DNA from 3 places in the Colwellia meonggei genome. Region 1 is predicted to be linked to each of the others. Evidence: predicted binding sites of a transcription regulator. Region 1 holds the regulator's gene; each other region holds the start of a gene.
The links. The regulator sigma-54, encoded in region 1, starts transcription at its own class of promoters, with help from an activator protein. The targets are predictions, from matches to a motif close to GTTGGCACGNNNNTNGNNT.
Positions count from the first base shown of each region.

Region 2: AC27E9_RS12135 (PEP-CTERM sorting domain-containing protein) is a predicted target of sigma-54. The motif match lies at 3,428-3,446, and genes of this name have one in related genera.
Region 3: AC27E9_RS04385 (DUF4097 family beta strand repeat-containing protein) is a predicted target of sigma-54. The motif match lies at 8,457-8,475, and genes of this name have one in related genera.

Region 1 covers NZ_BAAJLZ010000001.1:426,844-437,258, reverse strand. Annotated here, with positions in the region: gene murA (UDP-N-acetylglucosamine 1-carboxyvinyltransferase) at 1-150, opposite strand, end outside; gene AC27E9_RS02035 (BolA family protein) at 190-447, opposite strand; gene AC27E9_RS02030 (STAS domain-containing protein) at 490-780, opposite strand; gene AC27E9_RS02025 (ABC transporter substrate-binding protein) at 849-1,484, opposite strand; gene mlaD (outer membrane lipid asymmetry maintenance protein MlaD) at 1,487-1,957, opposite strand; gene mlaE (lipid asymmetry maintenance ABC transporter permease subunit MlaE) at 2,004-2,780, opposite strand; gene mlaF (phospholipid ABC transporter ATP-binding protein MlaF) at 2,780-3,586, opposite strand; gene AC27E9_RS02005 (calcium/sodium antiporter) at 3,957-4,937, shown strand; gene AC27E9_RS02000 (KpsF/GutQ family sugar-phosphate isomerase) at 4,953-5,918, shown strand; gene kdsC (3-deoxy-manno-octulosonate-8-phosphatase KdsC) at 5,915-6,466, shown strand; gene lptC (LPS export ABC transporter periplasmic protein LptC) at 6,463-7,029, shown strand; gene lptA (lipopolysaccharide transport periplasmic protein LptA) at 6,995-7,540, shown strand; gene lptB (LPS export ABC transporter ATP-binding protein) at 7,541-8,272, shown strand; gene AC27E9_RS01975 (RNA polymerase factor sigma-54) at 8,336-9,844, shown strand; gene hpf (ribosome hibernation promoting factor) at 9,882-10,169, shown strand; gene ptsN (PTS IIA-like nitrogen regulatory protein PtsN) at 10,203-10,415, shown strand, end outside.
Region 2 covers NZ_BAAJLZ010000004.1:284,424-294,838, forward strand. Annotated here, with positions in the region: gene AC27E9_RS12115 (ABC transporter permease) at 1-714, shown strand, start outside; gene AC27E9_RS12120 (AI-2E family transporter) at 820-1,854, shown strand; gene AC27E9_RS12125 (hypothetical protein) at 2,038-2,658, shown strand; gene AC27E9_RS12130 (DUF2947 domain-containing protein) at 2,728-3,204, opposite strand; gene AC27E9_RS12135 (PEP-CTERM sorting domain-containing protein) at 3,488-4,096, shown strand; gene AC27E9_RS12140 (SOS response-associated peptidase) at 4,275-4,832, shown strand; gene AC27E9_RS12145 (hypothetical protein) at 5,022-5,273, shown strand; gene AC27E9_RS12150 (hypothetical protein) at 5,449-5,706, shown strand; gene AC27E9_RS12155 (hypothetical protein) at 6,036-6,218, shown strand; gene AC27E9_RS12160 (hypothetical protein) at 6,395-6,736, opposite strand; gene AC27E9_RS12165 (hypothetical protein) at 6,859-6,990, shown strand; gene AC27E9_RS12170 (adenylate/guanylate cyclase domain-containing protein) at 7,355-8,587, shown strand; gene AC27E9_RS12175 (hypothetical protein) at 8,697-9,248, shown strand; gene AC27E9_RS12180 (hypothetical protein) at 9,336-9,965, shown strand; gene AC27E9_RS12185 (hypothetical protein) at 10,384-10,415, shown strand, end outside.
Region 3 covers NZ_BAAJLZ010000001.1:974,335-984,749, forward strand. Annotated here, with positions in the region: gene nuoG (NADH-quinone oxidoreductase subunit NuoG) at 1-1,178, shown strand, start outside; gene nuoH (NADH-quinone oxidoreductase subunit NuoH) at 1,171-2,142, shown strand; gene nuoI (NADH-quinone oxidoreductase subunit NuoI) at 2,193-2,687, shown strand; gene nuoJ (NADH-quinone oxidoreductase subunit J) at 2,684-3,211, shown strand; gene nuoK (NADH-quinone oxidoreductase subunit NuoK) at 3,208-3,516, shown strand; gene nuoL (NADH-quinone oxidoreductase subunit L) at 3,522-5,405, shown strand; gene AC27E9_RS04375 (complex I subunit 4 family protein) at 5,402-6,832, shown strand; gene AC27E9_RS04380 (NADH-quinone oxidoreductase subunit N) at 6,836-8,335, shown strand; gene AC27E9_RS04385 (DUF4097 family beta strand repeat-containing protein) at 8,525-9,346, shown strand; gene AC27E9_RS04390 (DEAD/DEAH box helicase) at 9,730-10,415, shown strand, end outside.

The DNA of each region.
Region 1 (10,415 bases):
AATATCATTAAGCTTAGGAACATTGGTAAAGGTAATAGGTGTTTCGGAAAGTAATGCGGCCATTAAAATAGGTAATGCCGCATTTTTTGCACCAGATATTTTAACTTCGCCTTGCAGTGGTTGCCCACCAATAATTTTAAATGCGTCCAATAGTATATTCTTTTCTGTCTGGGTTAATTATGAGTAAAATTAAAGCGGTAAATTAAACATTTTTTCACGTTGCCAGTCGGCAGTTGTGAACGTTTTAATCGATACCGCGTGTATGGTACCTTCATTAATCACTTGCGCTAATGGCGCGTAAATCGTTTGTTGCTTTTTAACACGGCTTAATTCACCTAAAAAGTCAGCCACAGCAATTACTTTACATTGTGAGCCATCAAAGGCGACATGAATTTCGTCTAATTCTACTGCATCAGTGATGAGTTTCTCGATATCTTTTATTTCCACTTCTTACTCCAAATAGCGTATGGCTAGATAATTTTAATGCGCCTATTGTATAGGTAATAAGCTATCAACTGCACTCAGTTTTGCCAATTTCAATAAATCTTCTGGTAAGTTAATTAAGGTCATATCACAGCTGTTTTTACCAGCCAGTTCGACTAACATTAATAACCAAGCAAGACCCGCGGTGTCGACTTTACTAATACTTGCTAAGTCAATAACAACCTGCTTGTCGCTAACTAATTTACGATATTTTTTATCAAAATTTCGCGTTATTGTAGCACGTGTTAACACACCACTGATAATCGCTTTATGCTCTGAACGCTGCACATCTATCATATCAACCTACTGATAACGTCATAATACGCTATTTTAACTTTACTCTAATAATAATATTTTAAGCGTGATTACTTAAAAACAATATTTTTTGCACTTTTTTCTTTCAGCATTGCCGTAACATGTGGCAAGCCTTTCTGACGAATTAAACTACTTAATTCTGCTTGTTTACTATCAAGTAAACTAATACCTTCAGCAACCATGTCGTAAGCTTTCCACTCACCGGTTTTTTTGTGCTTACGAACACGAAAAGATATATTTATTGGCGCGCGTCCTGGCTCAATAACGCTAGTATCTACCGAAACAACTCGCTCTTTTGAAAAATTCTTCGCTGGAGCAAACTCTACCTTTTGGTTGTTGTATAAGGTGAACACCTGAGCATATGAGGTAATAAGATAATCTCTAAATGCTGGTACAAATTTAGCACGATCCGCTTTTTTAGTTTTCTTAAAGTTACTACCAATAACTTTATATGCCGCATATTGATAATTCACATAAGGCATCAATTCTTCACGGACGATATTTTTTAATAAATTTGGCTCTTTACGTATTTCACTTTGCTCATTGGCAAAACGAGTAAAGGTAATATCAGCAACAGTTTTAATCATTTTATACGGGTCTTTTTTATCGACATCAGCGTTCACCACGCCCGATAAGCCCAACATTGCCAAACAAAATACAACTTTTTTAACTAGACGATTGATCATAATTAGTCATCACTCCCTTGGCTAAATAAAAACTGGCCGATTAGTTCTTCTAGTACTAACGCTGGTTTAGTGTCTTCAATAAAATCACCAGGCTGCAAAGTATCTACAGACTCATCAATAAAGCCCGGTAGTAAGCCAACATATTGCTCTCCCAATAAACCCGCAGTTAATATAGAAACCGACGTTGCTTCAGAAAAGTCATCATACTCAGCGTGAATATCTAAAGTTACTACTGGCGTATAATCATCAGGATCTAGCGAAATATCGCTTACTCGCCCAACAACAACACCACCAACTTTAATTGGCGAGCGTACTTTTAAACCACCAATATTGTCGAACTTGGCATACAGCTGATAAGTTGCACCATTGCCTGATATTCCACTGTCAGCTACTTTCAGTGCTAGCATTAATAACGCAGCAATACCTATCGCCGCAAACAAACCAACCAATAACTCTACTTTTTTCGACACCATGTCTTCCACCAAATTCAAAAAATATTTAACTAAATAACAGCAAGCACTAGTTTGCGAACATTAACGCTGTTAAAACAAAATCTAATCCCAATACCAATAACGACGATTGTACAACCGTTGACGTTGTTGCTCGGCTAATTCCTTCCGAGGTAGGTTCACACGCGTAACCTTTATAAACAGCAATCCAAGTCACTACAAATGCAAACACTAAACTTTTAATAATACCGTTGAGAATATCTTTCTCAAATGACACTTGTGCTTGCATAACCGACCAAAACGTACCGCTATCAACTCCAAGCCAATCAACACCAACTAAGTGAGCGCCAAGAATACCAATAGCTGAAAATATTGCCGCCAACAAAGGTAAGCTAATAAAACCTGCCCAAAATCTTGGTGCGACAACGCGACGTAATGGATCAACCGCCATCATTTCAAGGCTTGATAACTGCTCTGTTGCTTTCATTAAGCCTATTTCTGCTGTTAGTGCTGAGCCTGCGCGGCCAGCAAATAACAACGCAGCAACAACAGGACCAAGCTCACGTAATAATGACAAAGCGACCATAGGACCTAAACTCGCTTCCGCACCATAACCGACTAATATGGTATAGCCTTGCAGCGCTAATACCATGCCAATGAATAAGCCTGAAACTAATATAATGACCAATGACAACACACCAACTGAGTACAATTGGTTCATCAACAGCGGAAAACCTTTCCGTGGGTTTGGCATGTGAAATAGTGCTGATGCTAACATCAATAACGCACGACCTAAGCCAGAAATAAGGTTAATGATCGTACCGCCTAAAGCTTGAATTTGTTTCATTACTTATCACCCCGGCCAATAAGTTCATCACGATACGATGCTGCTGGGAAGTGAAATGGCACAGGACCATCAGCTTCACCTTTAACAAACTGCTGAACTAATGGTGATGTTTGTTCATGAATTTCTTCAGGCGTTCCTTGACCAATAATTTTTTGTTCAGCAATGATATAAATATAATCAGCTATGCTCATCACTTCTGGTACATCGTGCGAAACAACAACTGAAGTTAAGCCTAATGCTTGGCCAAGCTCACGAATCAAACGAACAATAACGCCCATCGAAATAGGATCTTGTCCGGCAAATGGCTCATCATATAAGATTAATTCTGGATCTAACGCGATTGCCCGAGCCAATGCGGCTCTACGTGCCATTCCACCTGATAGTTCACTTGGACGTAAGTTTCTTGCGCCACGCAAACCAACGGCTTCTAATTTCATTAGCACCATTTTTTCAATCAAGTCTTCTGATAATTCGGTATGCTCTCGCATCGGAAAAGCGATATTGTCATAAACACTCATATCAGTGAAAAGCGCACCACTTTGAAACAGCATACTCATGCGTTTGCGCACATCGTATAATGCATTACGAGATAATTTAGGAATGTTATGACCGTCAAATAATATTTGCCCAGCTTCTGGTTTTATTTGACCACCAATAAGACGTAATAATGTTGTTTTACCAATACCACTTGGACCCATAATGGCAGTTACTTTACCTTTAGGGATAGATAAACTGATGCCGTCATAAATGACACGTTCATCACGCTTAAAGGTCATATCTTTTATATCAACTAAAATTTCGGACATATATTTGGGGGCTAACATCATTGTTTATTATTGTCTTATAGCGAAGAATTCTACCCCAGAGCAACAATACAGTCATTACAAATTGATAAATAATTGGTACTAAAAGAGTATGTAAATGTAATAAAGTGTAAGATCGACTTTGCTAATGGTTAATTTCGTGCTGTAGTGCTTTTATTGATAATTTCACGAATGCATCTGCCAAAAATATTAGAAAATGTTTATAATGACCAATGCCCGACAAGCTTGTTGGCAAAATCAGCAGTTATGAGTACGAGTAGGGTGTCATCAAATTCCATCATTGGTTTATAATTCCTCTTTATTTCATTATTCGCACAAGATAGTAAATTTACCTTAGCCACAGGAGCTTTGAATGTTCATCCAAATTTTGATCTTATTACTTTCACTAATTACATTAGTGTGGAGTGCAGACAAATTTGTATTTGGTGCGTCATCATTAGCACGTAATTATGGAATTTCTCCGATGATTATCGGCTTAACTATCGTTGCAATGGGCTCCTCGGCCCCAGAAATGATGATAGCTGGTACCGCTTCGTTACATGGTAACCCCGACACCGCCGTTGGAAATGCTATTGGCTCAAATATTACTAACATTGCTTTAGTGCTAGGTTTAACCGCTTTATTTCATCCATTATCTGTTTCATCTTCGACTATCAAACGTGAAATTCCCTTGATATTACTGATCACAGCAATTGCAACATACATGCTAGCAGACAGTAACTTCAGCTTTATTGAAGGCTTACTACTAATTATTGGCTTTGTCTCATATCTCGCTATTTTATTATTGGTTACACTAAAGCGCGCAAAACAAAATCCGATTGACGATAAAATGGTCTTAGAGGCTGAGCAAGAAGTGCCTGAAGCTGTTAGTAAACCTCGCTCATTTTTCTGGTTAATTTTTGGCATGATACTTCTACCACTAAGTGCAAACTTTTTAGTAGACTCATCAATTTTTATTGCTAAAGCCTTTGGTATTAGTGACTTAGTGATTGGTTTAACGGTTATTGCGGTTGGAACTAGTTTGCCAGAGCTTGCTGCCAGCGTGATGAGTATAATTAAAAAAGAAGATGACCTGGCTTTAGGTAACATTATTGGCTCAAATATTTTTAATATTTTAGCGGTACTGTCACTGGCTGGCTTAATTGCCCCCGGTAATATAGACCAAGCAGCTGCATCACGTGACGCACCATACATGCTGGCAACAACCTTTTTATTATTTATTTTATGTTTTAGTCGTGGTGGCAAGTTTCGCATCACGCGAGCAAAAGGTTTACTATTATTAGCAGTATTTATTGGATATCAAGTTTTACTATTTAGTCAGCTAAAAGCCTAACTTGCGGTATATAAGATGAAAAACTTTAAGCAACTAGCAAAAAACGTTATTGAAATAGAACAAAATGCTATCGCAGAATTATCAACATTTATTGATGATGATTTCGCAAAAGCTTGTGAACTCATGTTTCATTGTACAGGCCGAGTTATTGTTATCGGCATGGGTAAATCTGGGCATATTGGCGGTAAAATAGCTGCAACCTTGGCGAGTACCGGCACACCATCCTTTTTTGTGCATCCAGGTGAGGCAAGCCACGGTGATTTGGGTATGATCACCCTCGACGATGTAGTGATGACAATTTCAAACTCTGGTGAAACCGGAGAGGTGCTAGCTATTATTCCTGTTATCAAACGTATTGGTGCAAAACTAATCGCTATGACAAGTAATGCCAATTCAACCTTAGCAAAACTTGCTGATCACCATATTTGTGTCAAAGTATCACAAGAAGCTTGTCCATTAGGTTTAGCACCAACTTCGAGTACTACTGCTACTTTAGTGATGGGCGATGCTGTTGCTGTTGCACTTTTGAATGCTCGAGGCTTTACTGCTGACGACTTTGCGTTATCTCATCCAGGTGGTAGTTTAGGTAAGCGCCTACTATTACGTTTAACTGATATTATGCATAAAGATGACCGCATACCTGTTGTTAACGCTGATGCAAAAATTAAAGATGCTTTAGTTGAAATGTCGCTAAAAGGGCTAGGTATGACAGCTGTTGTTGATAAGAGCAGTACTTTAATAGGTTTATTTACTGACGGCGATTTACGCAGAATTTTAGACGCTAAAATTGATATTCATCAAGACGCAATAACTAGCGTAATGACCGAACAACCCTATGTAGCCGAACAAACAATGTTAGCGGCTGAAGCATTAAAAATAATGGAAGATAAAAAGATTAATGGCTTAATCATAGTCGATCATAACAATCAGCCAATTGGTGCCATGAATATGCACGACTTACTCAAATCAGGAGTGATATAACCTTGAATAGTTTATACGGGGCGGTAGCCGATAACATTTGGCAAAAAACAAAAAACATTAAGCTCTTTATCTGCGATATTGATGGTGTTTTTTCTGACGGACGTATTTACTTAGGCAATGCAGGTGAAGAGTTAAAAGCCTTTCATACTAAAGATGGTTATGGCATTAAAGCGTTAGGAGCCAGCGGTGTTGACGTTGGCGTTATTACCGGTCGACAATCGAATATTGTTCAAACCCGGATGAGCGCCTTAAACGTAAAACATATAGTGCAAGGGCAAGAAGATAAGCTACCTGCATTAAAAGCAATGGCAGAATCATTAAACCTTACAGCTGAAGAAATCGCCTATATTGGCGATGATATGCCAGATTTTGAGTGTTTAAATTATGTCGGCTTAAGTATTGCCGTTAGTGACGCCCACCCAGCAATTATCAATACCTGTGATTATATTACCTACACGCGTGGTGGTTTTGGCGCTGTACGCGAAGTTTGTGATTTGATTATGCAAAGTCAAAACACCTTAGCAAATGCCACAGGCGCCAGCATATGAATAGAATATACAGTGCAACCATAGCATTTTTTATTTTTGCTATAGGAACATATGGCCTAATGGAATGGTATGCCGCGAAAGAAGTTGACACTGATATTCTTGAAAACAGTAATGAACCAGAGTTTATTGCTGAGAACCTTAATAGCGATATTTATCAAGAAGCAGGTGACTTATCATACGTTGTTGAAGCACAACGTATGGAACATTATGCGCAATTAGAGGTCACACACTTTGAATACCCTCGTTATACTTTGTATCCAAAAAATAACAAGCCAACTTGGCAAGTTACGGCTAACGAGGGCACATTATACAACAATAACCGAGTTCGGTTAGAGAATCGTGTGCGCTTAATAGCCACCGATAAGGAAAGTTTGATCCAAGAAGTGCACGGAAAAAACTTAGAAATGGATTTAAAAAGCAATATTATCAGCTCAGAACAAACTATTCTGATATTAGGTAAAGGATTTACTATGTATGGCTCAGGATTAATTGTAGACTTAAACTCAACACAGATGACATTGACAGAACATGTACAAACCATTTACAAAAAAACTAAAAGCTAGCTTAGCCTGTATTACTGCAGCAATATTATTAATACCGGCAGTAAATGCTGAAAAATTTGATGTTGACCAAGAAATCAAAATTTCTTCATCACGGCAAGCTGCCGATCTAAAAAATAAAATTTTCAGTTATATCGACAATGTTATTATTTCGCAAGGCACACTCACTATTAACGCCGAGTTAGTGCAAGTTATTGCTCAAGCTGACAGCGAAGATAAAATTTATATTGCCAAAGGTTCACCTGCTACCTTTGAACAAACCCTTGAAGATGGCAGCCCAATTAATTTACAAGCCAATGAGATTAGATACGAACCTGCAAAGAGTATCGTCATTATTTCTGGCAACGCTTTACTAACACAAGAAGGCAGTGAAGTAAGTGGCAATAAAATCACCTATAACTTTGAAACTGAATACGTTAATGCAGAAAGCTTAGAAAATACGGTTGTTGAAACAGTTTTGCAGCCTAAAAGTAAGCCTGAACTACCGAAAAAATCAAAGGAACAGCAAAATTAAATGCCAATATCTACCTTATCAGCAACCGGTTTAGCAAAATCTTACAAAGGCCGAAAAGTTGTTAAAAATGTCAGTTTAAAAGTTTCTGCTGGGCAAATTGTTGGTTTACTTGGTCCTAATGGTGCAGGAAAAACCACCTCGTTCTATATGATTGTTGGTTTAGTCAATAATGATAGCGGAGCTATTGTACTTAACGAAGAAGATTTAACTTTGCTGCCAATGCATGAACGTGCTCGTAAGGGTATTGGCTACTTACCACAAGAAGCATCAATATTTCGGAAATTATCTGTCTACGACAACATAATGGCCATTTTACAAACGCGAAAATCATTAACTGATGTTGAAAAAGAAGAAAAACTTGAACACTTATTAGAAGAGTTCAATATCGGTCATATTAAAGACAATTTAGGTATGAGCCTGTCAGGTGGTGAACGTCGTCGAGTAGAAATTGCGCGAGCATTAGCTGCTGATCCAAAATTTATCTTGTTGGATGAACCTTTTGCAGGTGTTGATCCAATTTCAGTAGGTGATATAAAAAAAATTATCCTACACTTAAAGGAACGTGGTATTGGTATTCTAATTACTGATCATAACGTGCGCGAAACATTAGACGTTTGTGAACATGCGTATATTGTTAGCCATGGTGAACTTATTGCAGAAGGTGATGCGGATCAAATTCTTGCAAATCAACACGTAAGAGATGTATACCTAGGTGAACAATTCACGCTATAGTGAAATCAGCTTTAGCAATAAAATAACATTGTGTTAAATAGTAACAGGGAAAAGAAAATCTAAATGCGTCCTACTCTGCAGCTCCGTATCGGGCAACAGCTAACCATGACCCCGCAATTGCAACAAGCAATTAAATTGTTGCAATTGTCGACATTAGACCTACAGCAAGAGATTCAGGAAGCGCTTGAAAGTAATCCACTGCTTGAAATGGATGAAAACCAAACTAATACTACCGAAAATACCCCTGATAATTTAGAAGAAGCATTTTCCGCAAGTGTCGGCGAAAGCACTGAAGTAGCGACGCCAGATGGCAGTGAAGACTCTACTCCTACTATCGATGAAATCAGTTCTGCTGAAGGTATGGCAAAAACTGATATCCCAGAAGAATTAAATAACGACACCACTTGGGACGATAATTTTAGTGCCGGTGCTAGCAGCGGCGCAGTAGGCCCAGCCTCAGAAGATTATACTTACCAAGGCGAAACTAAAGACTCAATTCAAGATCACTTACTTTGGCAAATGGAGCTTACACCGTTTACCGAAACCGACCAGGCTATTGCAACAGCGATTATTGAAGCTGTCGATGAAGCTGGTTACCTTACAGTATCAGCTGAAGAAATTTTAGAAAGTGTTGGCATTGAAGACGTAGAACTTGACGAAATTGAAGTGGTTTTAAAACGTATTAATGTTTTTGATCCTGTAGGTGTCGCGGCCCGCTCTATTCCGGAGTGTTTACTAATTCAATTAAACCAGTTCTCAAGCGATACACCTTGGTTAGAGGAAAGTAAATTAGCGGTAGGTAAATATATCGATTTACTTGGTAATCGCGACTATCGCCAATTAATGCGTAAATTACGCCTAAAAGAAGATCAATTACGTGAAGTTATTCGCTTAATTCAGACACTTGATCCACGCCCTGGTGATAGCGTTATTAAGAGTGAAGAGCAATACGTTATACCTGATGTGTCAGTTGAAAAGAAAAATGGTCGTTGGACCGTTGAACTAAATCCTGATACTGCACCTAAGCTTTCGGTAAACCAGCAATATGCCGCGATGTCACGTTCAATGAAATCATCTACTGACTCGCAATTTATTCGTTCAAACCTGCAGGAAGCTAAGTGGTTTATAAAAAGTCTCGAAAGCCGTAATGATACCCTATTAAAAGTGTCAAATTGTATCGTTCAACGCCAACAAGGATTTTTTGAACATGGCCCTGAAGCCATGCGTCCTATGGTATTGAACGATATTGCTGAAGCTGTTGATATGCATGAATCAACCATTTCGCGTGTTACCACACAAAAATATATGCACACGCCACGAGGCATTTTCGAATTAAAATATTTCTTTTCTAGCCATGTCAGTACTGAGAATGGTGGCGAGTGTTCATCAACTGCCATTCGTGAGTTAATTAAAAAGTTAGTTTCTGCAGAAGTACCGGCCAAGCCACTGAGCGATAGTAAAATGGCAGATATTCTTGCAGAACAAGGTATTAAAGTGGCGAGACGTACCATAGCTAAATATCGCGAGTCACTTTCGATACCACCATCGAATCAACGTAAAAGCCTATTGTAGGCTTGGTTTATTTACCCGAAAAAGAGGATTGAAGCATATGCAAATTAATCTTACCGGACACCATGTCGATGTTACCGATTCATTACGTGATTATGTTAATGGAAAATTTGAAAAACTAGAGCGACATTTTGATCATATCAATAATGTTCATGTCGTGTTAACGGTGGAAAAGCTTAATCAAATTGCCGAATCAACGGTGCATTTAAGTGGTAGTGAAGTACATGCCAAAGCCGAAAATAGTGATATGTACGCTTCAATCGATTCACTGATTGATAAACTTGACCGCCAAATATTAAAATATAAAGGCAAAATTAGTAAACACTAATATCCCCCTTCGCATTAGGTTTTTGAAGTAATTATGAAGTTGCAAGACATCTTGACACCGGACTGCACTATATGTGCAGCTCCGGGCTCCAGTAAAAAACGCATATTAGAATATTTAAGTAGCTTGGCCTCTGAAAAATTGCCTAATCACGATACTTTTCAATTGTTAGAGAGCTTGGTTAAGCGTGAAAAAATGGGCTCTACTGGAATTGGTAACGGAATTGCAATTCCTCACGGACGTTTAGAT
Region 2 (10,415 bases), on a different contig from region 1:
ACACCACAAGTGTCGATTGAAAGCGTAATGGCTGAACGTTTAGAAATTAACTTAGGCGATGAATTAACTTTTACTTTAGGCTCAGATGAATTTACCGTACCGGTTACAAGTATTCGTGAAGTGAATTGGCAAAGTCGCCAGTTAAATTTCATCATGATTTTTAACCAGAGTGTGCTTGAGCAGTTTCCAACAACGGCTATTTCAGCTTGGTCAGTGACCGATCAAGACCGTGATATGGTTTACCGCTTTATGGCTAATTTCCCAACCATTACCTTAATGGATTTTGCTGCAATAATGGCACAACTCAATAATATTATTGAGCAAGTGTCGGTAGCTATTCAATTAATTCTTATTCTTGTGGTACTGGCAGGAAGTTTAGTGTTAATTGCGCAAGTGCAAGCCAGCATGGAAGAGCGTGAACGTGAATTAGCAATTTTGAGAACACTTGGGGCAAAAGGTAAATTACTGCGTAACAGCGTATTGTATGAATTTGTTGCCTTAGGTGCTATTGCTGGTTTAATGGCGAGTATTGGTATGGAAATCGCAGTTTACATCTTGCAAAGCCAAGTCTTCCAAATGTCAGGCAGTTTTCACTTTCAATATTGGTTAGTGGGTATTGGTGCTGGCGCGCTATTTGTTGGCCTAATTGGCATGTTAAGTTGCTGGCGATTATTGAATTTATCTAGTGTTACCTTAATTCGCCGAACGATGTAAATTTTATTTTGCTCAACGCTATACGCGATTTAATACTAGCGAAAAAGCTAGTAAATCGCGTATAGTGCAGCTAATTCTAAAAATAATAACATGTTAGGTATTTGAATGGGTTTACAAGGAAAGTCCGACGGCGCAGTAAAGTTTTTATTAGTTACGGCGGCATTATTTGTGGTTTTAGCTGGCATAAAAACTGCCGCTACTTTGTTAGTGCCATTTTTACTCTCAGCGTTTATCGCCATTATTTGTAACCCTTTAGTGGTTAAAGCGGCTAAATATAAAATTCCCAAACCGATTGCCGTTATTTTTGTTATCGGTATCTTTGTTTCAATCGCGTTATCATTAGCTGGCTTAGTTGGAAACTCTCTTAATGAGCTATCGCAACTATTGCCAGACTATCGCGCGCAACTTCAAGAAGAGTTTGTTTGGTTAACTCAACAGCTTGATGCATATAATATTAAGATTTCTTCTGATCTATTAATTGAGTATTTTGACCCAGCAGCAGCTATGGGCTTAGCAGCTAATATGCTCAGCGGGTTAGGTGGCGTAATGGCGAACTTATTCTTAATTATTATCACCGTAATATTTATGTTGTTTGAAGCATCAACCGTCTCTCATAAGTTACATCTAGCGTTGGATGATCCTGAAGCGCGTTTAAAGCAAATTGACCAATTCTTGGAATCTGTGAATAACTATTTGGCAATAAAAACTTTAGTAAGCATAGCAACCGGTGTTTGTGTTTCGGTTATGTTGTGGGCATTTGGTTTAGACTTCTTTTTATTATGGGGTGTATTAGCTTTCTTACTCAACTATATTCCAAATATTGGTTCTATTATTGCCGCAGTACCTGCAATGTCGTTAGCGGTATTACAATTAGGGCCTGCAGCGGCCGGTTTTATTGGTTTAGGATATTTAACTATTAATACGGTTATGGGTAATGTGGTTGAGCCTCGTTATTTAGGTAAAGGCTTAGGGCTTTCAACGTTAGTCGTGTTCTTATCATTAATTTTTTGGGGATGGTTGCTTGGTACAGTAGGTATGTTGTTATCGGTGCCATTAACTATGGTCATTAAAATAGCATTAGAAAACTCCGCAGAAGGGCGCTGGTTTGCGGTAATGCTCTCTAGCGAAGATGCTCAGTAATACTTTATTTTTCTGTGTTATTTCAAAAGGTAGCTTAGGCTACCTTTTTACTTTCCATTCCTTTATTCCTTACACTTTCTAACACATTGCCTTGATTAACTAACAGTTTCATTACTGAAGTGAACACTCCTCTACTTTATGCTGTATTCATCAGCTTTAGTAAAACGTTTGGTAAGGACACTTATGTTATCTCGCTCAGTAAGTCACAAAAACTCGATAGCTTTTGGTATTAAATATTTAATGACACCGCTGGTTGTTATTTTGTTTTTATCTGCCTTTAGTGCCAGCGCTAGTCAATCACCAAAGTTTGGATTTTTTATTAAAAATGAAGTTAACGGTGATGATTATATTTCGGGAGTTGGCAGTGAAATTTGGTTAACTAACCGAGATTCAAATTTTGGTATGTCGGTGTTAACCTCAATTGGTAAAGCAGAAGTGACAGACCGAGAAGGTACTCAGCATGATTATATCGCTTGGGAAGCTGGCTTTAAATTTGGTTATTTTTCTGACATTTTCGCTTATGCAGAAGTCGGTTTTGATCTAGGGGAGTTGGCATTTCAGGATCGAGATGAAGATCATCATTACCGAGTTTTTCACAATGATGACGATAATGATTTTGTTGTGGTAAATAGAAGCCACCATGATGACTCAAATGACATTGATGGTTATGTTGGCGTTGGCGCTGGTTTCAAATTCGAGCACTTGCAAATTGAAGCATTTACTCGTTATAGACAAGTTGATGGAGAGCACTGGAAAGCTGATAGCCAGGCGTACACAGGGGCTAAGCTGTCGGTAGTTTTTTAAAAAATGCTTGATGAAAAAGGAGCATTTTGCTCCTTTAATCGAAGTCTAAGTTAGATAAACTCAACTTATTTAGCTTGGTTTATTACCTATTTTAAAATAGCCTGTTGATAAAAATTGCACCGTCTCTTTACGCTTCTTACCAATTAAAATTGGCCCATCATCCATAAATAAAAAGTTTTTCCAGCAACGTTTAAATACTGCCCAAGTCGTTTCAATAACATTATTGCGACTACTGCAGTAATAAACTACTGTGTTGTTATCCCAATTTAGATGCTGCAGTATTTGCTCCGGTAATTGTTTATCATCACCGTCCCAGGTACTTTCCCATTTACCACTATCGAGCCATGAACTGCCACTTTCAACCCAATCTCCTTTTTTGAAAAAGTCAGGGTGATCAACTTGCTTACTAATATTGCCGTCCCACAATACTTTTGCCCTATTAGCGGTCATAGGTTTAATTTTTTCTTTATCGCTATCAGTAATAGGTAAACTTTTATGCTTGAATATCCAAGCGTTTTTTAATTCTTCAATTGTGGTGTAATTCATAGTTGTTATCGTAATGGTTTATGTGGCTATTATAACAACTGCTATTATTTTCTCACTAAGAAAACTTGCATGAATTTAGAATATCAATATGTGGATTAGTATATGTTTAGGGTGATATGTTATTGGCATTGATATTAAGATATTAATGTCAGAATATTTTGCAACTTATAATGTGAATGTTGAATTAATTAAAATAATTCATTTTAAAACAATGCATTAACTTTTTGGCAAGAGGTTTGCTTTGGCTTGTATGTTATTTATAAGTGTTTAGGGAAAACATGTTATGAAGTTAGTAAAAGTTATTGGTTTTTTATTTATATCTTTATTTGCTATGTCAGCAAATGCCTCTGTAATGAGAACGGTGGTTTCTGAAAACTCGCCTGGTACAAATGGCTCGTGGTCGTTTGGTACTATTTTTACTGTTGGCGCTAACGATATTAATGTAACTTCACTTGGAGCATACGATTATTTAGGGAATGGCTTCTTAAGTGATTCAATAAAAGTTGGAATTTTTGATGAAACTTCGGGAGTTTTATTAGCTTCAACAGACGTAGATTCTAGTGATTTTATTTTGAATTCGTATAGATACTCTTTAGTGAATATTAATTTATTTTCAGGTCAACAATATAGATTGGTTGCTGTTAGCGCGAATGACAATTATATTCAAGGTGGCGGGGTTTGGAACTACTCGACAGACTTGAGTGTTGATGGATATGGTTATTGTTCAAGTACGTTAATTACTAAATGTGATAACAACACTGAGGGAGATTACGGAATGGCTAATTTTCAATATGATACCGGTTTGACATCAGTTCCAGAGCCGGAAACTCTATTGATATTTGCACTTGGATTAATTGGAATTGCTGTCTCCAGAAAAAATAAAAACATTTAGATTTTTATGAGTATTTTGAAAGTTAAGCTCCAATATTTATTGGAGCTTTTGTTTAACATAACCAATAATGTGAGTTTATAAAATAACATTATTGATTTTATATTATTATCCCTTTTAGCAGTCAAAGCTAACATCAGTATAGAACTCTTTAATAGCCGAGCTAACTATGTGCGGTAGAATGAACGTTATTAATGATCCCCTATGTCAAATTGTTAGTGACACCTTGGGTATTAAATTCTGGGCAGACTCAAACCACGACTTATGCCCAAGCCAAAAAACAGCTACCATAACGGCAATTAATGGCATTTATCAGCAGCAAGATGCTAACTGGGGCATACAGCCTAGTTGGTCGAAAAGGTTACTGATTAATGCCCAAAGTGAAACCGTTGCTGAAAAGCCTACTTTTAAGCATGCGTTTAACCATAACCGTTGCCTAGTGCCATGCTCGGGTTGGTATGAATGGCGAGTAGAAGAGGGGAGAAAGGTTAAATACCTATTTTCTCATGTAGATAATCAGCCTATTTATATGGCTGGAATAGCCTATCAAAGTGAAACGCCGCAGTTAGTTACATTGACAACTTCTCCAAACGAAAAATGTAAGCTTTATCATAAACGTATGCCTGTATTGATATTACCCGAAAATATTCATTATTGGTTTAACTCCGCAAGTGAGTATTTGTCGCCATTAATGCAAGCCGTGAATAGTGAATTAATTAATGTTACTAAGGCTGCGTAAAATTCTTTTTTTTCTCGGTAACTTAGCTAGTAATACCCCTTTAAATCACACCATTTGAACATTAAAACTTCCGTGTAATGTCGTGTAATGGTTTTTATTAGTCATTTTTGTATCATCAACGGCTAATTTAAATCTGTTGTTTACTTGTCGCCAATTCTTTAAGCGACTAAACACATAAGGAGTGCTCTTTTGGCGTTATACTTTTTAACATATGATTTATGCGATAAAGCAAGTCATAAAAAGTTAATTAATGAACTTGAACAACTTGGTGCTATTCGCGTATTAGAAGCCATGTGGTGTTTAAATAAAGCAGACACGTCGGTTGAACAAATACGCGACCATTTTCAAGTTTTGCTTGCAGATAATGACGGACTCGTTGTTTCTGAAGTTAATCAATGGGCTGCGTTAAATGCCGAAAGAGTGCCACTAGCATTAAGTTAATATCTTTAACTAGAACTCCAATTTAAATAGCGGCTTATGTCGTGGTAATACTAATAAAGCATGATACTTGAAAGTTTATTATTTTATACGATAGTTAAATGACTTGCTTTGTTTAAGAATTGATCGAGTATCATTTTTCTTAATAGCCTAGATTATAATAAATGGAGATATGAAGATGAATAAACTATTACTTTTTATTGCTGTTAGTATGTTTTTTTCTAGCTTTGCATTTGCGGGAAAGATGTTTTACTACAAAGATGCCAATGGCGGTAAATATAAGATTTGTAAAGATAAAGATGGCTATGTTGTTTATAAACCAAGTGGTAAGAAAGTTGCTCACGGTGTAGAGCAATCTTGGAAAGAGGTTAAAAAGCAATATAGGCTTAGTAAGGCTTACAGGGAATCATCTAAGAAATACAAAGATTGTCCATGACTTTATAGACAACAAGGAAGTAAGTAATAGTCATTGATACTTGAAAGCTTGTAAAGGTGATAAGTAATCTGAGGTTCTATGGCATATATAAAAAACACCAATCACTAGAATTTGTAACAGTGTGATTTAACTAGAGACTTTGTTAGAGGTAAAATTACATTAATTAACGAGGTCAAAATTCCAAAAAACATTAACAAAAAATTTAAACGTGAGTGTTCTTAAGGTTAAGAACGAAGCCTGAGCAACGAGGGCGAGCCAGCGCGTCACTAATCTTGATATTTACGCATTTTGTACGATAGTTAAGTAACCCTAAGCAAGGAGTGCTTAACATGCATAATGCGAAACAAGAGCGCTTTAGCTATTTATCAGATAAAGTGGCTAAGCAAACCGCAACTCAACATGAAATGGCTGAGTATCACCTGCTCCTTGATGAATGGGGGCAGTCCCGCGAGCACAACGTCTTTGATGATTTTTTTCTCCGCGCTAAACAAGACAACCCCGACGACAATTAGTTGTAGTCATTATTATTTAACGTATTAATGACTACCTAGCACTATTGATGGTGGAGCATGTTGTTCATCCCACACTTTCTCAAATTTTTCTGCTTCACTATCTCTATGCGCCAAACATTTAGAGAATTTCGAGGTACTTTTCGGGCTTTTACAGCCTTTAGGTGAATGATAGTAATCTAGCAAGCTTGTTGTTTTTCACCACTAAACCTTCCCTTAACATTCACTTTAGACGTAGTAGAGCGATAAGACCTATATTTAGGAATTGACTTATTTTGAGTATAGGTTTTTTGTGTTTTATAGGTGTTCTTTTTAGCGCTACTCGACTTATTGTTTTTACGTTTTCGACAGTCTTGATATTCCTTATGCTTTCGGCGTTCTTTGTCTCTTAACCACTCATAGCTATCTTGTCTTAACTGACTTTGCACAGCTTTAAGCGAATCCCACTCTAACTGACACTTTGATCCTGCAAATGATGGCAAACTGAATATAACGAATAGGAGAAGTAAAAAATTGTACATATGTATCTTTATATCCTTATAGAGATTATGAGACATATAATACACATTTATTGATTAAGGTCATTGTGTATTTGAAGTTAATACATTAATGTAATCAGCCTGATAGGGAATAAGGGACTGATATGGAAATCAATTCTAACGCTAGCATTAGCCTACAAAATACGCAAAACATCTCGACAAATCCTACCGAGTTATTAAGTCATAATGTTGAAAAATCGACAAAACCAACACAAATTATTGAGTGGAATATTTAAAAGAGTGGCAAGTAATAGTGATAGGAGCACTAGAGAACAAAAAAAAGCAGGAAACAAAAAGCAGATATTAGAAATAGCGAAAATAGTGAAATTAGATAGCTTTTCTCGCACTCGATAAAAACGAATAGTTTTAAATTAATACTATGTAATGTCGTGTAATGGACATTTTTTCAGTGCTAAGTATCCTGTTTCCAAAATAAAAATAGCTATTATTTGAAGTATAAAGTGTATTTCAGTATTGCTATGTAAAAATAAATTTGAGAAAAGGAAATTTGCCTGTTTTAAACAAGGATTATTTCCTCATAATAAGCTGTTATACGAATTCCATATTTATATAGCATGGTGTAATTAAAGGATTAACATAATGATAGAAACGTTTTTGATTGAAAGTGCATTATCTTCTTTGTACGACTTATTGAAAAGCAAAGTTGAAATATCTCCTTCTGAAAGAGCTCGGTTTGATTTCATAATCAAGGACGAAAGCGGGAATAGAATTGCGATTGAAGTTAAGAATCAAAAAATAACTTTAAAAACTCTTCATTTACTTAAACAAGCTTTGGAAAACGAAAGTGATATTAAAAAGTTCTACTTAATTACACCAGAACCTCCAACTGTAAACTCTAAGTCAATGTTTGAAGAAACTTTCAGTAAAATGAAAGTTAAAACAGAATGGTTGGGTATTAATGAATATCTACAAAGTCAAGATATAGGCTTTGAATTAAATGGCGATATTAGAACATCATTAAAGAAACTCCAATCGGCAGCAATAACTTCCAAGTATGAAAATTACAGTTCTGATCATATCGGCTCAGATCTTGGCTATAGGTCTCGTACAGATAGCTTGAAAAAGAATATTAAAAATATTAAAAGTGGTGCTGACAGTTCAGACGTTAGGCTTGGGCTAAGAAGACAATTTCCCGATAGCACTATTGTGAAATTAGATAATGATTCTGAAAGCATTTCTAAACGTTTAAAGTTTGGTAAAAAGTTTGATGATGCTATTATTGTTTTGACTGATATTAAAAACTTCTCAAGTATTGTGTCTGTTGCTGATCCGGATGAATTAAATGAGTTAATGAGCAAGTACTATACGAATGCTAGAGAGTTAGTATTCAAGTATGGTGGTGTATTAGATAAGTTCATTGGAGATGCCGTCTTAGCTATATTTAATTACCCTGATAAAAGTGATGAGTCATTTAAAAACGCATTAAAATTTTGTTCTGATTTAATTCTTATGGGGGAGAACCTCCTAAGTGATTTTCAAAAAACACTAGATCAAGAAGTTGAAACAGGAACTAGAGTTGGTTTGGCGACAGGACCATTATATGCTTTGAACATTGGAAAAGGTGACATAGAAGTAACATTCATAGGCGACAAAATAAATTTTGCAGCTAGATTGGAAAAAAATTGCACAAATAATCATATCCTTATGAGTAATAGATATTTTCATAAATTAGATGATAATTCTTCCGAACTTACCTCAAAGCTAAAACTTAAAGAAATTAAAATTGACCCAAAAGATGCAAAAGGACAGACGGGTGTTACAACCGCGTGGGAAGTTAAATATGGCGAATTATCTATCATCAGTGGTAGTTAATTCGTATAACAAGTTGCTTAAACGAACTGCTAACAGTTGGCTATCGTTTCACTATTATAGCCAACAACTTTTTGCTTCTTAACGAGGCGTTAGCAGGCAAGGAAGTATCATGAGTGATAAAAATCACTTTTCAGATAGGCTTAGAGAGCCTTTAAATGAAACAACACGAAAAGTTAGACGAAACTTAATGGCTGCATCGGTCATAGGAGTAGTATTAACAAAGGTTGGTTTAGTACCCTCAAAAATATCTGCATTTGGTGTTGAATTTACTTCTGCAAATCAGCAAGCACTTATGACTTTGCTTGCAACTGCAATTGGATATTTTGCAGTTAGTTTTTTGGTTTATGTTTATTCGGAATTAACGGCATGGCAAATTGTTTTAACATCGAAGGAATTAGAGGAATTTAAAGAAGCGAGCAAAAACTCAGGCGGTCGTATATATGGCACTGATGAAGATGATAAGTTTAGAGATCATATTAAACATATTCACTTCAAATCTAGGCCTACTTTCTACTTACGATTGATGGTCGAGTTACTTATACCGTTAATATTTGCAGTATATTCTGCATTATCGCTAATAAATGCAGATACGCCAAAAACAGAAACCCCAAAACCTGTGGTGCAAAAGTCTGCTAACAAGCAAATTAATCAGGATAAATAACAGTTGGCTTTTTGCCCCTGCGTCGCTAATTTTAGCCAACAATTTTTCGTCTATTAATGTGGCGTTATATTTTAAATGGAGTTTCACGTGTTGCCGAGAGAGAAGTTGTTATTTATTAGTGCTATTTTTATTGCAATAAGCACAGTCATTATCTACTTCGCCAATTTCCATTCGGGCTTTTCTAACAATGCTTCTGACTGGGGAAGTTTTGGGAGTTATCTAGCTGGTACTATTACAATACCTTTTAGTTTCTTAACATTATATTTTATTTATAAGACATATATAGCTACAGAACAAACTTTAACTAATAATGTAACCTCATCAAGAATTGCAGAGGCTCATGCTGCAATCAAAGAAGCATCAGATTTTATTGAGGAGTCAATGGACAGTTCAGTGCAATTTCTTGATAAGAAAATTACTTTTAGAGAGTTACATATTGATCTAAATAACTTTCAGCATGTGCCATCACTAATTAAAAATGATAAAAGTTTCAATCACCGTTATAGAATATCTGTAGGTAAACCTTTCCTATGTTTATATGATTTTTTAAGATCTGCTGAGAGCCAATTTGGTATAACGCCAACCATTAGATTCTACAAAATACGATATCAGTGGTTGATAAATATACATAATCAACATGAGCTTAGTGTTTTAAACTTGTCAAAATATGGAATAACATCCAAACAAATGGAAGATTATTTTTATAGTCTAAATTAAAACATAACAAGTTGTTCAAGCGGGACAAATAACAGTTTGCTGGTTTCGCTCCGCTACACAATTATAGCCAACAATTTTTCCCGCTTAAGTGGTTGTTATTTTTTATAAATTTTAAATGGCCTTTTTAGGCTTTGAATTATTTTCAATATTGCAACTGGTGATAATCTCATCGGTTATTGCCGTTGCCATTGTTGATATTTTTACACCTTCCGCTGGTTCCATTAATTTTAATTGAATCAGTGTGAACAACCCTTCAGTTACGGCTACTTTTAAATCATTCGTCGTTTTGAAAATTCTTCGTATTACCGTCTATAGTTAGTGTTAAGGTAGAGGTGAGATTTTAGAATTTTGCGTAATTTTGCAGAGTTTAATAGTCACACCAGTGCACATAATTGGGATATTAAGATTTGGAGTTAGTATGCAGCCCCATGGTTCATATACATTAACTAG
Region 3 (10,415 bases), 550 kb from region 1:
TTGTGCTTGACCATACTAAGCAGCGGTTATCCGAAATTGCCGATATTGTATTACCAAGCACGCCGGTAAGTGAAGGTGATGGTCATTACATAAATTACCAAGGCCGTTTCCAAAAATTTCATCAAGTTCATCCGCCCGTTCTACCTGTACAAGAAAGTTGGCGTTGGCTTGATATGGTCGCTGATACATTAGGTATAAAGGTAGATAGTGAAGTTGCTGATAACGTTGATTTATCAACACCTACAAATCTAAACAAGCAAATAAAACATGTTAATAAGCAAGAGACTTGTCAGTCTTTAACGCAATTACATCATTTCTTTGCTGATAACTATGCGCTTTGGCCTCAGTTGATTGCAGCTAAAGCACAGCAAGAATCTAAGCCTGTTGCAAGAATGAGCCATAGAGCAAGTGGCAGAACCTCACAAATGGCGAACATTACGGTTCACGAAGCTAAAACCACGCAGAAATTTGATGATAGTTTTAGTTTTTCTATGGAAGGTGCCTCTATTAAGCAAACTTCAGACATGCCATTTACATGGGCGCCAGGCTGGAATTCAAATCAGTCAATAGGGCGATATCAGGAGCATATTAATGGCCCGTTGCAGCAACAACAAAAAGCGAGTTTTATAACATTTTCAACAAGCTTAGCAGAAAACGAAAACTGGCAAGAATCAAAAGATATCGCAGTTAACTCCAGTGCAAAACAAAATGAAAACTGTTTGAGTTATGTGCAACAAAAAAATATTTACTTAAGTGAGCAACAAGCGGCAATGACTCCTGAATTTCAGTTATTGAAACAAAGCAATTGTGTTTTTATCAATGCCAATACCGCATTAAAAGCCGGAGTAAAGAATCAGCAGTGGTGCAAGTTAGTATTTTCAGCAACAGGTGAAAATATGCAGTTGGTGAGCCAAAGTGTTATTAGCCAAATATCGATATTACCAAATTTGCCTGAAACTCTTGCTTTTGGAAATTTTAGTTTGTGTCAGTCGTTGAGCCAAGAAATTGAAATGAAAATTACTTTAGCGAATGATCAAGAAGTTACAGATTATTTAAGCTCATATAATGATGATATTTTAACCGCAAAAGCTAGCAAAGAGTCACTGTTAACAAGGCTAAAAGAAAACGATCAAACAATCCCGATTCGTTTAGTTTCAGGAGGGTTAACTGATGCCTGAAATGCTATGGAAGTTGCTTGAAATTACCATCATTATCGCGTTGTTAATTCCTATGGCAGCTATGCTGGTTTGGGTTGAGAGACGTTTGATTGGTATCTGGCAAGACCGTCATGGCCCGAATCGAGTTGGCCCTTTTGGTGTTTTGCAATCATTTGCTGATCTACTGAAAATTCTCGGCAAAGAAGACTGGGTACCGCCTTTTAGTGACCGACTTGTTTTTACTTTAGCTCCAATAATCGGCGCAATTTGCGTCTTAATGAGTTTTGCTGTCGTACCATTTTCTCCTGATATTGGTGTTTCAAATTTAAATATTGGTTTGTTATTTTTCCTAGCTATGGCATCGCTCGCGGTTTATAGCGTGGTACTGGCTGGCTGGGCATCAAATTCAAAATATGCATTGTTAGGTGGCATGCGAGCAGCAGCGCAAACAGTAAGTTATGAAGTTTTTATGGGTTTGTCGGTAATGGGGGTGGTACTACTTACCGGTACCTTTAATTTACGTGAAATCGTTTTAGCTCAAACAGATGGTTGGTTAATTCAATCCCAATTTGTTGGTTTTTTTATTTTTCTTATTGCCGGTATTGCTGAAAGTCATCGCTTACCTTTTGACTTACCTGAGGCTGAAACTGAACTTACTGCTGGCTTTCATACCGAATACTCCGGTTTAAAGTTTGCGTTATTTTTTCTCGGTGAATACTTAGGCGTAACGTTAATTTCAGCTATGTCAGTAGTGCTATTTTTTGGTGGTTGGTTAATGCCTGAGCCACTGGCGTCGTGGTTACCGCCGCTCCTTTGGTTTGTTATTAAAATAATGTGCTTTGTGATGTTTTTTATTTTGTTAAGAACATCATTACCAAGACCGAGATTTGACCAATTATTGAAGTTTGGCTGGATGGTTATGTTACCGCTTGCCTTATTAAATTTATTAGTAACTGCCTTGCTACGACTAACGGGAGTACTGTAATGAACAAAAATAGTTTTAAAAACTCGTTACTCATTAGTCAATTAAGAACCATGTGGTTAGTGATAAAACATACCTTCACAAAAGCAGATACAGTGCAATACCCTGAACAAAAGCCGTATTTAGCTCCTCGTTATCGTGGCCGAATAGTGCTAACCCGAGATCCTAGTGGTGAAGAGCGTTGTGTTGCTTGTAATTTGTGTGCGGTTGCTTGTCCTGTTGATTGTATTGCTCTCCAGCAAGTGGTTGATGATGATGGCAGAAAACGCGCAGACTTTTTCCGCATTAACTTTTCTCGCTGTATTTTATGTGGTTTTTGTGAAGAAGCCTGTCCTACATATGCTATTCAACTGACTCCTGATGTAGAGCTCGCTGAGTATGATCGGCAAAACCTTGTTTATGAGAAAGAGCATCTGCTGATTAATGGTCCAGGAAAATATCCCGATTATAGTTTTTATCAGCAATCAGGTATTGCCATTGCAGGTAAAGGTAAAGGTGAGGCTGAGCAAGAAAGGCCACCAATAGATGTGAAGGGGTTAATGCCATGAGTTATTTTGCATCCATTGAAAGCTTGTTTTACTTGGCGGCTACTGTTGCCGTTGTGGCGAGTTTAAAAGTGGTGACAGGTAATAATACAGTTCATGCATTGTTGTATTTAGTCGTATCTTTATTGGCCGTGGCCGTGTGTTTTTACTTAATGGGGGCGCCATTTGCCGCTGGTTTAGAAGTCATTGTTTATGCTGGTGCGATATTGGTGTTGTTTGTTTTTGCAGTATTAATGTTTGGTTTAGGGAAAGATGAAACGCAACATGCTCCGCAAAATCGTGGCGTTGCGAATATGTTTGGTGCCATGTTTCTCGCCTTTGCATTATTGATTGAGTTGGTAGTAATTATCAATAACGCCCAAATACAGCAATCCTTACAAGTTAAAGTTATTAGCTCTAAATCTGTCGGTATTATGCTATATGGCCCTTACTTGTTAGCCGTAGAAATTGCTTCATTTCTGCTCTTGGCGGGGTTGTTGGCGGGCTATCATTATGCGAAACCAGAAAGCCAAGGGAGCCAAAGATGACAGCTATCCCTTTGTTTCATGTACTCGTGCTATCGAGTTTATTATTTACTATTGGCTTTATCGGTGTTGTGGCTAGAAAAAACACTTTATTTATATTGATGAGCTTAGAAGTGATGTTGAATGCTGTTGGTGTCGCTTTCATTGGTGCCGGTAGTGCCTGGCAACAGGCTGATGGACAAGTGATGTTTATTCTTATTTTAACGCTTGCCGCTGCAGAGGTTGCGGTCGGTCTGGCATTATTAATTCGTATGCAAAAGAAATATCGTTCGTTAGATATTGATTTGCTCAATAAGATGAAGGGGTGAGCATTATGCTATTGGCCAGTTTACCTTTTTACCCTTTAATCAGTTTTATATTACTTATTGTTTTTGCCAAACGATTGTCGTGGCACGTGGCAAGTTTTATTAGTGTTGGTGCTATGGCTATTGCCGCATTAGTGAGTATGCTGCTGGTACTTGAGTTATCGGCAATGCCTGATTCTGTCATGACAGCAAATTTATGGCATTGGTTTAATTTAGTCACTAAACAGGGTAGTAGTGACGTTAATATGAGTTTCTACCTTGATGGTCTATCTGCCGTGATGATCTGTGTCGTAACAGGTATTGGTTTTCTTATTCATTTATTTGCTGCTGCCTATATGAAAGACGATGCTAACTTTACTCGTTTTATGGCTTATATGAATTTGTTTATTGTGGCCATGTTAGTTTTAGTACTAGCCGATAACTTAGTATTGCTTTATTTAGGCTGGGAAGGGGTTGGGTTATGTAGCTTCTTACTGATTGGTTTTTGGTATCACGAAAAAGCAAATGTATTGGCAGCACGAAAAGCTTTTATTGTTACTCGTATTGGTGATACTTCCATGGCTATAGGTCTACTGTTGTTATTTAATAGTTTTGGACAACTTAATATTGAAGCACTTAGTTCTTTATTACAGCAAATTGGCTCTTCTGGTACAGGCTTTAGCACTGAGCAACTTAATGATATTTATTGGATAGCGTTATTGCTACTAGGTGGTGCGGTTGGTAAATCTGCGCAGTTACCTCTGCAAACTTGGTTGCCTGATGCTATGGCTGGACCAACCCCTGTAAGTGCCTTAATTCACGCTGCAACTATGGTAACCGCTGGAGTATATTTAATTGCCCGCATGCATCATTTATTCATGTTTTCACCGGAAGTCATGACTTATGTCGCTTGGTTAGGAGCTATTACGTTATTGTTAGCGGGTTTTGCTGCTCTTGCACAAACCGACATTAAGCGAGTATTGGCATATTCAACCATGAGTCAAATTGGCTATATGATGCTAGCCTTAGGCGCTGGCGCATGGTCGGCGGGCGTCTTTCATTTAATGACGCACGCATTTTTTAAAGCATTGCTTTTTTTAACTGCAGGCGCGGTGATTTTAGCGTTACACCACCAGCAAGATCTTTTCAAAATGGGCGGCTTATTGAAGAAGTTGCCAGTTGAAAGCGCATTATTTGTTGTTGGTCTCATTTGTTTAATGGCTTTGCCGGGTACATCAGGCTTCTTTTCAAAAGAAGCAATAATTGCTCAATTATGGTCATCAAATACAGCTGGTCCAGCGTTATGGTGGTGCGCAATCATTGGTGCCTTCATAACTAGTATTTATAGTTGTCGTTTGTTCTTTTTAGCTTTCTTAGGTAACAAACGTTATCGCACAGGTTTAGTGGTTGAAAAAGCAAACTTGATGCGTTCAGCGCTTGTAGTATTGGCAATGTTGTCGTTATTTGGAGGGCTAATTTCACTCGATTTGAATCAGGTATTCCAGAGTGCTAGGGCGAGCATTTCATTCGAAAATGAACCTAGTTGGTTGCACTCTGTTGCTATTGCTACGCCGTTTGTTGGTATTTTATTCGCTTGGTATTACTTTAAAAATTACCGACTGACAAAAGGTCAAGATGATTATGTGCTATCGGCAAGTACACATAGTTTTGCGGTTTTTTGCCGCAATGGATTGGGGTTTGATAATTTATACAAACGGTTATTCATTTTACCTTATACGTGGTTAGCAAAATTAAATCGGAATGATATTGTTGATAAGACCTTAATGTCGAGTGCTTGGTATATAGGTCTATGGCATGACGTTATGACAATGATACAAAACGGTAGCTTGCGTTGGTATATAGCGGCGTTCGGGTTGTCGATTTTGGTACTGGTAGGAGTGACTATTCTATGACGTTAACTTTTATCATGGTCACTTTATTTATTGCTGGCATATTGTCATGGGGTTGTGAAAACCGATGGCGTGGTAGTGCTAAATGGTGTGCCTTGCTGGTACTTACTTTACTAGCAACAGTATTTTGTATTTTTGTTGTAACAGCAAATCATAACTTTGAAAGCTTAACCGTATTAAGCCGAGTAAGTTGGATTGACACCTTTAATATCGAGTACAGCATTGGGCTTGACCAACTCAGTATAGTATTAATCGCCCTTACTTGGTTGCTGGCGATTATTTGTGTACTAGTTTCTTGGCAGGAAATTAAGCACAAGGCCGGTTTCTATTATTTTAATTTATTGGCAACAATTGCAGGCATTATTGGTGTTTTTGTTGCCGTTGATATGTTTTTATTCTTCTTCTTTTGGGAAGTTATGCTGTTGCCAATGACTGCTATTATCGCTATCTGGGGTCATGAAAATCGACACTTTGCCGCTTTAAAGTTTTTTATCTTCACTCAGGTTAGTAGTTTATTAATGTTAGTGGCAATTATCGCCACCGGATATTTTCATTTACTACAAACTGGCGAGTTGAGTTTTTACTACCTCGATTGGTTAAGTTTAAATCTGCCGTTGTCATTAAGTCAGTATTTAATGATCGGTTTTTTTATTGCCTTTGCCGTTAAGTTACCCTCAGTGCCGGTACACAGTTGGTTACCTGATGCTCATACGCAAGCACCAACAGCGGGCAGCGTATTATTAGCAGGTGTGTTATTGAAAACGGGTGCATATGGTCTCATTCGTTTTGTTATTTTCTTATTTCCTGAAGCAAGTGCTCAGTTTGCACCTATTGCCGCAACACTCGCAGTAGTAAGTATTGTTTATGGCGCAAAAATGGCTTTTGCTCAGCATGATTTTAAACGTTTAGTGGCCTATAGCAGTATTAGCCATATGGGTTTTGTGATGTTGGCGTTATTTGCTTTTAATGATATTGCATTTCAAGGCGCTATTATCACTATGATCGCTCATGGTTTAAGTAGTGCAGCATTATTCTCCTTAGCTGGCATGATTTATCAGCGTATACATAGTCGCAGCTTAGCCGATATGGGTGGATTCTGGCAAAGTGCACCACGTATGGGGGGCTTTGCTTTAGCATTTGCTGGAGCGGCTTTTGGTTTACCTGGTTTAGCAAACTTTATTGGTGAATTTTTCAGTTTAATTGGCGCATTTCAAACATTGCCAATATTTGCTGTTATTGCCGCCTTTGGTCTAATTGGCTCGGTTATTTATGGCATGGTGCTATTTCAAACAAGCTTTCAAGGACTGGCGAAGCAAGAAATTATTGATCTCGCGCCACGTGAATTGATGATTTGTAGCACGTTATTTTTAATGTTGTTAGTAATAGGTTTATACCCAAGCTTATTACTTAAATTTTCATTTGGAGTCTAAGTGATGATGATAACAGCGGCTGATACCCATGCTTCGTTAAGTTTAGATATTATTCAAACCATTTTACCGCAACTTATTGTCGCTTTTGGTATCGCGTTAGCATTGATACTTGTTGCTTGGCGTCGTTCTCAGCACACGATAGCGCTGTTTACTGCTGCAGTGTTAATTACAGCATTAATCGCCAGTGTAAATTTACTTGCAATTCAACCAACTGCGGTAACCCAGTTATTAAAAGTCGATAGCAACAGCGCTTTTGCTTTTAGCCTAGTTCTGGTTGCGGCTTTAGCTTCTTTGCATATGAGCTATCAGTTCTTAAAGAATCATATAGAAGTACATGATGAATATTATTTATTGTTAATGCTACTGGTGTTAGGTGCTGGTGTGCTGGTAACAAGTCATCACTTTGCTAGTTTGTTTCTAGGTTTTGAGTTGTTGAGCATAAGCTTAGTAGGACTAGTGGGGTATCATCGAGAGAGCAATTATAGCGTCGAAAGTGGCTTTAAATATTTAGTACTTAGCGCCAGTGCTTCAAATTTTATGTTGCTTGGTATTGCCTTTATTTATAGTGTCACTGGCACTATGAGCTTTGATGCTAATCTACCAAATGATATGTATCACCAGCAGAATTTACGATTGTTTTTTGAATTAGGTATTTTATTGTTTATTTCGGGTATCGCATTCAAGCTTTCAATAGCACCGTTTCACTTTTGGACTCCCGACGTTTATCAAGGTGCGCCGACTCCAGTGACCTCATTGATGGCAACTGTCTCAAAAATTGCTATGTTTGTGGTGCTGGTGAAATGTGTGATTGCGCAACGATATATGTTGCATGGTAATTTGCAATTGCTGTTAATTGTTTTGGCTATCGCATCTATGTTAATAGGTAATGTATTGGCTTTAAAACAAAGCAACTTAAAGCGGCTCATCGCATATTCTTCTATTGCTCATATGGGGTACTTGTTAATTGTTGTCATTGTTATTTCAGGAGAAAGTTTAGCCTTTACTTGGCAAAGCGTTTTATTTTATTTAAGTGCCTATGTTGTTGCCAATATATCATTGTTTTTGGTTATTGCCTCACTGCAAACACAGTGTTTAACAGGAGATAGGGTCGTTAAACATTATCAAGAAGAACCGGTATTAAATGATTTACAAGGCTTGTTTTGGCGCACACCAAGTTACGGTTTATTGGTTATCCTTGCGATATTAAGTTTAGCAGGCATTCCTTTAACTATGGGCTTTATTGGTAAGTTTTATATTTTAAGTCAGGCGACAATAGCCCATGCTTGGTGGTTAATTATTACCTTAATTGTTGGCAGTGGTATTAGTTTAGCGTATTACTTACCCATTATTTTTAAGTTATTTGAAGTAGAGCCAGAGGGTGGCAATGAGGTTAAAAAACTTGAGCGAGCAGTGATTGAAAAAGTGCTGGTATATAGTTTTATTATTATCGGTTTAGTTTTTGGAATTTTCCCTGATGTTGTTAGCCAATTTATTGTTTCTTAAAAGTAATTATGAACTTGGTTAAAATACCAATTAATTGTGATTTTAACCAAAACTTGTATTTTTTATCTTGTTTTATAATTCACAATTTACATCAACTTATTGATTTTAATTGAGTTAACTAATTGGCGTGATTATTGATTATCTATTGAAAGATAATTAAAAAATATGTTTTAACAAGGGAATATACCAATGAAATTACTTTCATCATTACTATGTGTCACAAGTGCAACATTGCTAAGTGGCTGTATTGTCGTCGCCAATCCTTCTCATGCAAATCATCATGATCAAAAAGAATTAATTATAGATGCAGCAACGTTAACTGCTTTTGATGTTGAAGCTGGTGCGGGTTCATTGGTGATATCAGGCTCTGATAACGTTTCTGATATTACGGTTGTTGCTGATATTTACACCGATAAGCGTAATACGGATAACTACCAACTTGAATTAACTAATTCAGGGAAAACAGCATTTTTGGTGGCAAAAATTAATAGTAGTAGTGGCTTTTGGCAAGGAGACTCTCCTCATATTAACCTAAAGGTAACTGTACCTAGCCACTTAATGCTAGCTGTTGAAGATGGCTCAGGTGCGGCAAGTATAAGTAATATTAATGGCGCAGTTGAGGTTAAAGATGGCTCGGGTGAGCTTACTATTACTAATATTAAAAATAACTTGAGTGTGGATGATGGTTCAGGAAGCTTATATGTCAATAATGTTATAGGTAATGTCACGATTGTTGACGGATCTGGCTCAATGGAATTAAGTGAAATTGACGGCAATGTTGATATTGATGATGGCTCAGGCAGTATTTATGCAAAAGAAATATCAGGTAGCGCGCTATTTGAGGATGGCTCAGGTGACTTAACTGTGAGAAAAGTTGATGGCGTAATCACTATTGATGACGGCTCGGGTGATATTGATGTTGAACAAGCGGGCGGTTTAAAAATTCTAGATAGCGGCTCGGGTGGTCTACGTGTAAAAGAAGTTAAAGGTGGTTTTGAAATTGACAGTTAATGTTAACTATTAGCAGTGGTTTAAAATTCTAGCGGCAGAAATGGTTGTCATTTATGCTGCTACCTTTTAGCAACAAAATAACCTTATTTGAAGAAAATGAGGCTGTTTTGTTGCTAAATCGTATGTAAATGGCATTATTCCTTGTATAAAGAACAGACATCTGTATAATGCGCGCCTCTGTGATTGAGATGAGAATTTATCTTGTTAAACGTAATTACAGAGTATTTAAATGAGTGGGGTATATCCGCCCAATAGACTTGCCCAGTTAGCTATTCAAAGCTAACGTACCGAATGTGCCTTAAGTCTTCCTGGTGGTTTCCTCGTATATGTACGTAGGAATTTCGGCATTTAGCCAGTTTCTACCATGAGAAGACAAAATTTATATGACTGATCTTAACAATGCCTCTGTAGGCTTTGACGCCCTTGGTTTGCCTGAAAACTTAGTTTCTGCTGTTAAAGCACTAGGTTTCGAATCTTCAACTGCAATTCAAGCGCAAACTATTCCACCTTTATTGCAAGGCCGTGATGTCTTAGGTGAAGCCCAGACGGGTACGGGTAAAACCGCAGCCTTTGGTTTACCTGCATTAGCGAAAATTGACGTTTCAATTCGTAAACCACAATTGATGGTGTTAGCACCAACGCGTGAACTTGCTATTCAAGTCGCCGAGGCAATTGAAAGTTTTGCTAAAAACATGAAAGGTCTTCGTGTTGCTACTTTATATGGTGGTCAATCTTACCAACCACAATTTCAACAATTAGAGCGTGGTGCTCAAGTGGTTGTTGGTACGCCGGGCCGTTTAATGGACCATTTGCGTCGCAAAAGTTTAAAACTAAATAACTTATCATTTTGTGTGCTTGATGAAGCAGATGAAATGTTGAACATGGGCTTCTTGGAAGATATCGAGTGGATTCTTGAGCATTTACCAAAAGAAACTCAAATGGCATTATTTTCAGCAACTATGCCACCACAAATACGTAAAGTTGCTAATCGCTTCTTGAAAGAGCCTGAGCACATTAAAATTGCTGCAGTAAAGAAAGCGAAAGCTAACATTGCGCAATTTGCTTGGAA